2 regions of the Geobacillus sp. FJAT-46040 genome follow, and region 2 is predicted to be linked to the other one. Evidence: a T-box and tRNA genes for the amino acid it is inferred to sense, from the RefSeq annotation. Region 2 holds a T-box; the other holds one or more tRNA genes.
The links. A T-box is a leader RNA that pairs with one kind of tRNA and senses whether it is charged. The one in region 2 lies ahead of CD000_RS02100 (valine--tRNA ligase), so its partner is inferred to be a tRNA-Val.

Region 1 (5,089 bases), 270 kb from region 2:
GGGCAGAGAAGCCAGACCGGAAGGACTGGTGGAGCGCTTAGAAGTGAGAATGCCGGTATGAGTAGCGAAAACAGAGGTGAGAATCCTCTGCGCCGAAAGCCTAAGGGTTCCTGAGGAAGGTTCGTCCGCTCAGGGTTAGTCGGGACCTAAGCCGAGGCCGAAAGGCGTAGGTGATGGACAACAGGTTGAGATTCCTGTACCACCTTCTTCCCGTTTGAGCGATGGGGGGACGCAGGAGGATAGGGCGAGCAGGCGGCTGGAAGAGCCTGTCCAAGCCGTGAGGCTGATCCGCAGGCAAATCCGCGGATCATAAGGCCAAGCGGTGACGGCGACGGATTGATCCGGAAGTCCCCGATTTCACACTGCCAAGAAAAGCCTCTAGCGAGGGAAGAGGTGCCCGTACCGCAAACCGACACAGGTAGGCGAGGAGAGAATCCTAAGGCGCGCGGGAGAACTCTCGTTAAGGAACTCGGCAAAATGACCCCGTAACTTCGGGAGAAGGGGTGCTCTTTGGGGTGAAGAGCCCTGAAGAGCCGCAGTGAAAAGGCCCAAGCGACTGTTTATCAAAAACACAGGTCTCTGCGAAGCCGAAAGGCGACGTATAGGGGCTGACACCTGCCCGGTGCTGGAAGGTTAAGGGGAGCGCTTAGCGGAAGCGAAGGTGCGAACCGAAGCCCCAGTAAACGGCGGCCGTAACTATAACGGTCCTAAGGTAGCGAAATTCCTTGTCGGGTAAGTTCCGACCCGCACGAAAGGTGTAACGACTTGGGCGCTGTCTCAACGAGAGACCCGGTGAAATTATACTACCTGTGAAGATGCAGGTTACCCGCGACAGGACGGAAAGACCCCGTGGAGCTTTACTGCAGCCTGATATGGAATTTTGGTATCGCTTGTACAGGATAGGTGGGAGCCTGGGAAGCCGGAGCGCCAGCTTCGGTGGAGGCGTCGGTGGGATACCACCCTGGCGGTATTGAAATTCTAACCCGCACCCCTTAGCGGGGTGGGAGACAGTGTCAGGTGGGCAGTTTGACTGGGGCGGTCGCCTCCCAAAAGGTAACGGAGGCGCCCAAAGGTTCCCTCAGAATGGTTGGAAATCATTCGGAGAGTGCAAAGGCACAAGGGAGCTTGACTGCGAGACGGACAGGTCGAGCAGGGACGAAAGTCGGGCTTAGTGATCCGGTGGTTCCGCATGGAAGGGCCATCGCTCAACGGATAAAAGCTACCCCGGGGATAACAGGCTGATCTCCCCCAAGAGTCCACATCGACGGGGAGGTTTGGCACCTCGATGTCGGCTCATCGCATCCTGGGGCTGTAGTCGGTCCCAAGGGTTGGGCTGTTCGCCCATTAAAGCGGTACGCGAGCTGGGTTCAGAACGTCGTGAGACAGTTCGGTCCCTATCCGTCGCGGGCGGAGGAAATTTGAGAGGAGCTGTCCTTAGTACGAGAGGACCGGGATGGACGCACCGCTGGTGTACCAGTTGTCCCGCCAGGGGCACCGCTGGGTAGCTATGTGCGGACGGGATAAGCGCTGAAAGCATCTAAGCGTGAAGCCCCCCTCAAGATGAGATTTCCCACCGCGCAAAGCGGGTAAGATCCCTCGAAGATGACGAGGTCGATAGGTCCGAGGTGGAAGCGTGGCGACACGTGGAGCTGACGGATACTAATCGATCGAGGGCTTAACCTAGAAAAGTGAAAGCGCCGCGATTAGCTCTCGAAGCCAAATGTTCTTCACCCGCAGGGGTGCTTGCACCCCGAGGGGGAAGGTTATTTGGCAGAAGAGAGCTAGGCGCTGGAACTGGACAAAGAAAAGCGCAGGCGAGCGGGTCGCCGCGACGGGCAAATGTTCTTCGCCTGCAGGGATTTCCGATCCCGAAGGCGAAGGTTATTTGACCCCGAGCGGCGGCGAGCCGGAGCTGGACAATGCGAAAAGCGCAGGCGAGCGGCTTCTTCCAACGGTTATCTAGTTTTGAAGGAATGAAAAAACTCTTGACAGCTCAGCGCGAATCATTATAATAGTAAATGTCTAAAGAGATGTCATTTCGCAGTAGCTCAGTGACGAGCATTTGCATCATCGGATGAACTGCGAGTTGCCTCGACGCATCCAGCTTCTTTGAATCGGCTGGCAGAGGAAGAGGCAGGACATCTTGTTGGGAGAATTGACCGTCGTTATGATTCCGCAGTAGCTCAGTGGTAGAGCAATCGGCTGTTAACCGATTGGTCGCAGGTTCGAATCCTGCCTGCGGAGCCATCGTGGAGAGCTGTCCGAGTGGTCGAAGGAGCACGATTGGAAATCGTGTAGGCGTGAATAGCGCCTCAAGGGTTCGAATCCCTTGCTCTCCGCCATGATCCATCAGCATGGCCCGTTGGTCAAGTGGTTAAGACACCGCCCTTTCACGGCGGTAACACGGGTTCGAATCCCGTACGGGTCACTTCTTTGTGGAGGATTAGCTCAGCTGGGAGAGCACTTGCCTTACAAGCAAGGGGTCGGCGGTTCGATCCCGTCATCCTCCACCATCTTAATATAAAAGCTGACTTGCTTTCTCATCATCGCGAGTTGTCCCGACGCACCGAGCATCTTTGAATCAGCTGGCAGAGGAAGAGGCAATAAATATTTAAACCGATACTCAGTGTATGATCGAAATAAGTTCATTTTCTATCGTCGCGGGGTGGAGCAGTCCGGTAGCTCGTCGGGCTCATAACCCGAAGGTCGCAGGTTCAAATCCTGCCCCCGCAACCAAAATTGGTCCCGTAGTGTAGTGGTTAACATGCCTGCCTGTCACGCAGGAGATCGCGGGTTCGAGTCCCGTCGGGACCGCCATTGTTCCAAAATCACGAAAAATATGGTATGGCTCGGTAGCTCATTCGGTAGAGACGAGCATCCGCTTCATCGAATTCGCTTCGAGTTGCCTCGACGCATCGAGCGTCTTTGAATCAGCTGGTAGAGGAAGAGGCACAGAGCAATTCAACGAGCGAGTTAAAAAATAATATATGGCTCGGTAGCTCAGTCGGTAGAGCAAAGGACTGAAAATCCTTGTGTCGGCGGTTCGATTCCGTCCCGAGCCACCATGAAACAACTAGAATAGGTTTGCATGCCGACTTAGCTGAATTGGTAGAGACGAGCATCTACTTCATCGAATTCGCTTCGAGTTGCCTCGACGCATTCCGCTTCTTCGAATCAGTTGGTAGAGGAAGAGGCACAGAGCTCAACAATGAGCCACCTTCTTCATTCATCTTATGCCGACTTAGCTCAATTGGTAGAGCAACTGAATCGTAATCAGTAGGTTGCGGGTTCAAGTCCTGCAGTCGGCACCATTCCTTGGAGGGGTAGCGAAGTGGCTAAACGCGGCGGACTGTAAATCCGCTCCCTTTGGGTTCGGCGGTTCGAATCCGTCCCCCTCCACCATTTTAACAAAGGGGCATAGTTTAATGGTAGAACAGAGGTCTCCAAAACCTCCGGTGTGGGTTCGATTCCTACTGCCCCTGCCATTCCTATCATGATCATGGCGACTATGGCGAAGTGGTTAACGCACCAGATTGTGGCTCTGGCATGCGTGGGTTCGATTCCCACTAGTCGCCCTTCACTTACAACGTTGGGGTATAGCCAAGCGGTAAGGCAACGGACTTTGACTCCGTGATGCGTTGGTTCGAATCCAGCTACCCCAGCCACGGATGCGGAAGTAGTTCAGCGGTAGAACACCACCTTGCCAAGGTGGGGGTCGCGGGTTCGAGTCCCGTCTTCCGCTCTTGATCAAGGCGGCATAGCCAAGTGGTAAGGCAGAGGTCTGCAAAACCTTTATCCCCGGTTCGAATCCGGGTGCCGCCTCCATATCTAATGAATAAAAAAGTGTTGACAGTTGAAAGATAATTTGGTAAAATGTTGATTATCGCGCCGATGTGGCGGAATTGGCAGACGCGCACGACTCAAAATCGTGTGGGGTAGCCCCCCGTGTGGGTTCGACTCCCACCATCGGCACTGAAAAACTGATGTATCAAGGATTCCTGCAAGATGTGGGAATCCTTTTTTATTTTATCCTCATACGATTCTCCATTGAAAAATCTGATTCAGTATTCCTCATACGACTTGTCAAAGAGGTGATATTTTGGCAAGGCGTAATAATAATTTATCCCCTGATGAAATTTTTGAAATGCACACAAATTCTATACAATCTGATGCTATTGATTTTCAAATAGCGTTAGAAAAATTCCTTGAAGATTGCGAAATACGGAATTGTCGTCCTCAAACTATTCAATATTACAGAAATGAATTATCTGTATTCTAGTGTGAGTAAAATATTTGTGGGTGACATTCCGAAATGATCCCCGACGAGGGTTGCGAACTTTTGTTCGCGACGCTCGTCGGGGCCACCAAGCGAAGCGCGGTAGAAAAAAGCAAATGTCATGCAAAAAGGACTCTCTCCCTGCTATGATGGTGATTGTCAACATCAACCGAAAACAGGAGGGAGAGAGTCCATGAAACATCTTACCACAGAATGGCCCCTATTAAAAGAGTTGGAGGAGCAATTAGTCAGAACTCTTCAAAAGGTGTTCGCTGTCTTGTTGGCGGCCCTTTTGGAGGAGATTGATCAACAACTGGCGGAAGCGCGGGGCAAGCGCCGGTATCAGCTGAAAGACAAACGGCCGACCACGATCCAAACGCTGTTTGGAGAAGTGACGTTTCGACGGAACGACTACTATGATCGGCAGGCGGGGGCGTATACCTTCTTGCTGGATGCCGAACTGGGCTTTGATGGAGCGCAGTCGATCAGCCCTTGCCTCGAGGAAACGGCGGTCGAGTTGGCCGTAGAGTGCTCTTCCTACCGCAAAGCGGCCCGTACGTTGGAGTCGATCGTGGGGTATGCGGTCCTAAGCCACGAGGCGATTCGCCAACTGGTGCTGGAGGCCCCTGTCTCGCTGCACCACCCTGTTTCCCAACGGCACGGCCGAGTGCTGTTTGTGGAGGCGGATGGACTGTTCATTTCCCGCCAGGGGAAAGGGAAACGGGCGAAAGAAGAGAAAATCCTGGCGGTTCACGAGGGATGGAAACGAAACGGTTCGCAGCTCGAGCTCGTGAACCGGCGCCACTACCTCCA
Region 2 (5,089 bases):
TTCCGTTTCTTTTGCCGATAAGGGGGCGTAACAAATGGCCACACAGGCTGACCGATATGAGGCTGTGCTCGCCCAGTACGGTCTTCGTCCAGAGCGCATGGAGCAGCGAGGCAAAGCCGTCAAAGTATACACGAACCGCGGTGTTTTCGCCTTAAAGCCGCTTGAAAGCGAGCAAGAAGCCGCCGCCGTTTGGCAGTCTCTGCAACATGGCGGCGGCCGCCGCTGCCTCCCATTGTACTTTACGCAGCAGCGGTCGCTGTTTGCCACAGAAGGCGGCCGTCTTTATTATTTGCAAGCATGGCATGACGGCGAATCAAAGGTGGAGAAGGATGCGGTGGACGCCTTTTTTCGCGAGCTCGCCCGCTTCCATCGCGCCACCGTCCGTACGATCGAGGTGAGTGAGGAAGAGGCGGCGGCGTACCGAAAGCAAAAAAAGGACGAATGGCAACGGGCGCGGATGGTTTGGGAAGAACGGATTGAGCGGTACGAAGCGGCGTGGTACATGTCTCCGTTTCAGCTCCAATGCTGCACCTATTTTCATGAGGTGATGCGCGCGTACTCGTTCGCTGAAGAACGGCTCGATGTGTGGGAAGAGACGCTCAAAGAGACGAAGCAATGGCGCATCGCCTGGGTGCACGGCAAAGCGCGCCTCTCCCACTATATCCCGCCGTATTGGATCAGTTGGGAGCGGGCGCATTGGAATTCGCCGCTCTTTGATGTGATCGCCGCGCTCCGTTTTCACGTACAGACAATGCCGCCGCTTGGGCGCGAGTGGCTTGAAGGGATGGGGGAGTACGAGAAGGAGCTGCCGCTGTCCGACGGGGAGCGGGCGTTTTTATACAGCCATTTGGCGGAGCCGCGTGGGTTTGTCCGCTGTTTGGAGCGGTATGAGGCCGCTTCGCGGAACGAGCGGAACGAACGGGAATATGTGGCCGCGTTGCAGCGTCGTTATTTGGCGTTCAAAAATATGGAGGCGCTCGTTATGCACCTTGTCCAACGCGACGCCGCGCAGCAGCAGGAAGAAGCGGTGGACAACGAACCGCCGGCGGATGAAAGCAGCAATGGTTAAATCGATTTTGAATCCAGCCCAAACAAAATGGCGTCCCACTAAATCCATTCCAGATGGAGCGCCACGGCAATGAAAACGAAGATGGCCAATAAAATGACATCAAACGTCGTTGGCAGAAAAATAGTGCGGATCGCTTGAAAAATGGTGAGCGGGATGATCACTTGGGCGCAGACGGCGCGCACTTGCCGAAGCCACGGCGGCCACGAATACGGATTGAATCGCCGCATCGACATTCCCTCCTTCTCCGGTTTACTATACAATATGAAACGTGCGGTGGTTTGTCACCAAATGCACACGGATGGAATAAATAAATAAAAACTTGGCAAAGATGATGGACAATGGTAGTATAATAATCGAATCGTGACGACAAAAGCGAAGACGGGGAGGAGTACAGCGGTCCGCGCCTGCAGAGAGGGAAATCAGAAGCTGCGAGATTTCCTAGGATGACGGCTGCTGGAAGGTCGCCCTTGAGCTGCTTCTTTGAAAGGCGCTGCTGCCGAGTAGAGGAAGCCGGCATCATGCCGTTATGCCAATGAAGCGCTTAAGCTTCTAGAAGGCCGGTCAACCAAACTGATTGTGGGCTCGCCAGCCGATGTTTCACCGGTGGGTTGGCCGTGTTGCGGTTCTCTTCATCACCAGCCTTCTAGGCTTAAGAAAAAAGGTGGTACCGCGAAAGCAGCTCCTTTCGTCCTTTTTGGATGAAAGGGGCTTTTTTGCTTGCCGGCTGTGCGGCATTGCTTAGTGGGAAGCCGCCGTCGGCCGCATTGTCCATCATGTTGAAGGAGGGAAATGAAACATGGCACAGCACGAAGTGTCGATGCCGCCGAAATACGACCATCGCGCCGTTGAAGCCGGGCGCTACGAATGGTGGCTGAAAGGAAAATTTTTTGAAGCGACCGGTGATCCGAACAAACGACCGTTTACGATCGTCATCCCGCCGCCCAACGTCACCGGCAAATTGCACTTAGGGCATGCGTGGGATACGACGCTGCAAGACATCATTACGCGCATGAAGCGGATGCAAGGGTATGACGTTTTGTGGCTTCCGGGAATGGATCACGCCGGCATCGCCACCCAGGCGAAAGTCGAGGAAAAATTGCGCCAGCAAGGGCTGTCGCGCTACGATTTAGGCCGGGAAAAATTTTTAGAAGAAACGTGGAAGTGGAAGGAAGAATACGCCGGCCATATTCGCAGTCAATGGGCGAAGTTAGGGCTTGGGCTTGATTACACGCGCGAGCGGTTTACGCTTGACGAAGGGCTCTCAAAAGCGGTGCGCGAAGTGTTCGTCTCGCTCTACCGGAAAGGGCTCATTTACCGCGGCGAATACATCATCAACTGGGACCCGGTGACGAAAACCGCGTTGTCGGACATTGAGGTTGTTTATAAAGAAGTGAAAGGCGCGCTCTACCATATGCGCTATCCGCTCGCCGACGGCTCCGGCTTCATCGAAGTGGCGACGACCCGTCCGGAAACGATGCTCGGCGATACGGCCGTCGCTGTGCACCCCGATGACGAGCGGTACAAGCACTTGATCGGCAAAATGGTGAAACTGCCGATCGTTGGCCGCGAAATACCGATCATTGCCGACGAATATGTCGATATGGAGTTCGGCTCCGGAGCGGTCAAAATTACGCCGGCGCACGACCCGAACGACTTTGAAATCGGCAACCGCCACAATTTGCCGCGCATTCTTGTCATGAACGAAGACGGCACGATGAATGAAAACGCCATGCAATACCAGGGGCTTGACCGGTTTGAATGCCGGAAGCAAATCGTCCGCGATTTGCAAGAACAAGGCGTCCTCTTTAAAATCGAGGAGCACGTGCACTCAGTCGGTCATAGCGAACGGAGCGGCGCGGTCGTTGAGCCGTATTTGTCGACGCAATGGTTTGTGAAAATGAAGCCGCTCGCCGAAGCCGCCATCAAGCTGCAGCAAACCGACGGCAAAGTGCAGTTCGTGCCGGACCGGTTTGAAAAAACGTATTTGCATTGGCTTGAAAACATCCGCGACTGGTGCATTTCGCGCCAGCTTTGGTGGGGGCATCGCATCCCGGCATGGTACCATAAAGAAACGGGCGAAATTTACGTTGACCATGAGCCGCCGAAAGACATCGAAAACTGGGAACAAGATCCAGATGTGCTCGACACATGGTTCAGCTCGGCGCTCTGGCCGTTCTCGACCATGGGCTGGCCGGATACCGACTCGCCGGATTACAAGCGCTACTACCCGACCGATGTGCTGGTCACCGGCTATGACATCATTTTCTTCTGGGTGTCGCGCATGATTTTCCAAGGGCTTGAATTCACCGGAAAGCGTCCGTTCAAAGACGTGCTCATCCACGGCCTCGTCCGCGACGCCCAAGGGCGGAAAATGAGCAAGTCGCTCGGCAACGGCGTCGATCCGATGGATGTGATTGACCAGTACGGCGCCGATGCGCTCCGTTACTTCTTGGCGACCGGCAGCTCGCCGGGGCAAGACTTGCGCTTCAGCACAGAAAAAGTCGAAGCGACGTGGAATTTTTCTAACAAAATTTGGAACGCCTCGCGCTTTGCCTTGATGAACATGGGCGGCATGACGTACGAGGAGCTTGATTTGAGCGGCGAAAAAACGGTCGCCGACCATTGGATTTTAACGCGTCTCAACGAAACGATCGAGACGGTGACGAAGCTCGCTGAGAAATACGAATTCGGCGAAGCGGGGCGTACGCTGTACAACTTTATTTGGGACGACTTGTGCGACTGGTATATCGAAATGGCAAAGCTGCCGCTGTACGGTGATGACGAGGCGGCGAAAAAGACGACACGTTCGGTGTTGGCGTATGTGCTCGACAACACGATGCGCCTGCTTCACCCGTTCATGCCGTTCATTACCGAGGAAATTTGGCAAAACTTGCCGCATGAAGGCGAATCGATCACCGTCGCTCCGTGGCCGCAAGTGCGTCCCGAACTGTCGAACGAAGAAGCGGCTGAAGAAATGCGGATGCTTGTGGACATCATCCGCGCCGTCCGCAACGTCCGCGCCGAAGTGAACACGCCGCCGAGCAAGCCGATTGCGCTCTATATTAAGGTGAAAGATGAACAAGTGCGGGCGGTGCTCATGAAAAACCGCGCCTATCTTGAGCGGTTCTGCAACCCGAGCGAGCTCTTGATTGATACAAACGTTCCCGCGCCGGACAAAGCGATGACGGCGGTCGTCACCGGCGCCGAGCTCATCATGCCTCTTGAAGGATTGATCAATATTGAGGAAGAAATGAAGCGGCTTGAAAAAGAGCTTGACAAATGGAACAAAGAAGTCGAGCGCGTCGAAAAGAAACTGGCGAATGAAGGCTTTTTGGCGAAAGCGCCGGCTCATGTCGTCGAAGAAGAGCGGCGCAAGCGGCAAGATTACATGGAAAAACGCGAAGCCGTCAAGGCGCGCCTCGCCGAGCTCAAACGGTAGACAAACGATCTGGCGGTTGATTATGATGAAGACGAATCCGCTTTCCTGTAGATTCGTCTTTTTCGATGGATCATGATGGAAGGTTTGTCATATTCTGAGAAGAGGTTTGTTGTCAACATATACTCGCTTTCGCCACGCTTCTCGATGTGTGGCGCATCTGCCGCATGAAGCCGGCAGGGGGCGGCAAGACACCAATGGAAAAAGGAGGACGATGAACATGGTTCGAACGTATGAAGAAGCAGTCGCTTGGATTCACGGGCGGCTGCGGCTCGGCATGAAACCGGGATTGAAACGGATGGAATGGATGATGGAAAAACTTGGCCACCCGGAACGCCGCGTCCGCGCCGTCCATATCGGGGGAACGAACGGCAAAGGGTCAACGGTCGCCTATTTGCGCTCGATTTTGCAGGCGGCGGGCTATTCGGTCGGCACGTTCACCTCGCCGTATGTCGAGCAGTTTAACGAACGAATCAGCATCAACGGCGAACCGATTTCCGATCAAGAGATCGTCGAGCTCGTGCGAGTCATTCAGCCGCTTGCCGATGAGTTGGAACAAACAGAGTTTGGCGGACCGACCGAGT

Region 1: it has a tRNA-Val gene. The T-box ahead of CD000_RS02100 (valine--tRNA ligase) is inferred to sense a tRNA for this amino acid. The anticodon was not compared.

Annotation. Positions count from the first base shown of each region.
Region 1 covers NZ_NISS01000001.1:132,121-137,209, forward strand. Annotated here, with positions in the region: rRNA gene CD000_RS00735 (23S ribosomal RNA) at 1-1,683, shown strand, start outside; tRNA gene CD000_RS00745 (tRNA-Asn) at 2,173-2,247, shown strand; tRNA gene CD000_RS00750 (tRNA-Ser) at 2,252-2,342, shown strand; tRNA gene CD000_RS00755 (tRNA-Glu) at 2,357-2,428, shown strand; tRNA gene CD000_RS00760 (tRNA-Val) at 2,438-2,513, shown strand; tRNA gene CD000_RS00765 (tRNA-Met) at 2,660-2,736, shown strand; tRNA gene CD000_RS00770 (tRNA-Asp) at 2,742-2,817, shown strand; tRNA gene CD000_RS00775 (tRNA-Phe) at 2,990-3,065, shown strand; tRNA gene CD000_RS00780 (tRNA-Thr) at 3,236-3,311, shown strand; tRNA gene CD000_RS00785 (tRNA-Tyr) at 3,318-3,402, shown strand; tRNA gene CD000_RS00790 (tRNA-Trp) at 3,412-3,485, shown strand; tRNA gene CD000_RS00795 (tRNA-His) at 3,503-3,575, shown strand; tRNA gene CD000_RS00800 (tRNA-Gln) at 3,591-3,665, shown strand; tRNA gene CD000_RS00805 (tRNA-Gly) at 3,671-3,742, shown strand; tRNA gene CD000_RS00810 (tRNA-Cys) at 3,752-3,825, shown strand; tRNA gene CD000_RS00815 (tRNA-Leu) at 3,888-3,972, shown strand; gene CD000_RS00825 (ISLre2-like element ISGsp3 family transposase) at 4,470-5,089, shown strand, end outside.
Region 2 covers NZ_NISS01000001.1:397,547-402,635, forward strand. Annotated here, with positions in the region: gene ysxE (spore coat protein YsxE) at 35-1,069, shown strand; gene CD000_RS02095 (hypothetical protein) at 1,108-1,296, opposite strand; T-box leader at 1,436-1,765, shown strand; gene CD000_RS02100 (valine--tRNA ligase) at 1,866-4,508, shown strand; gene CD000_RS02105 (bifunctional folylpolyglutamate synthase/dihydrofolate synthase) at 4,726-5,089, shown strand, end outside.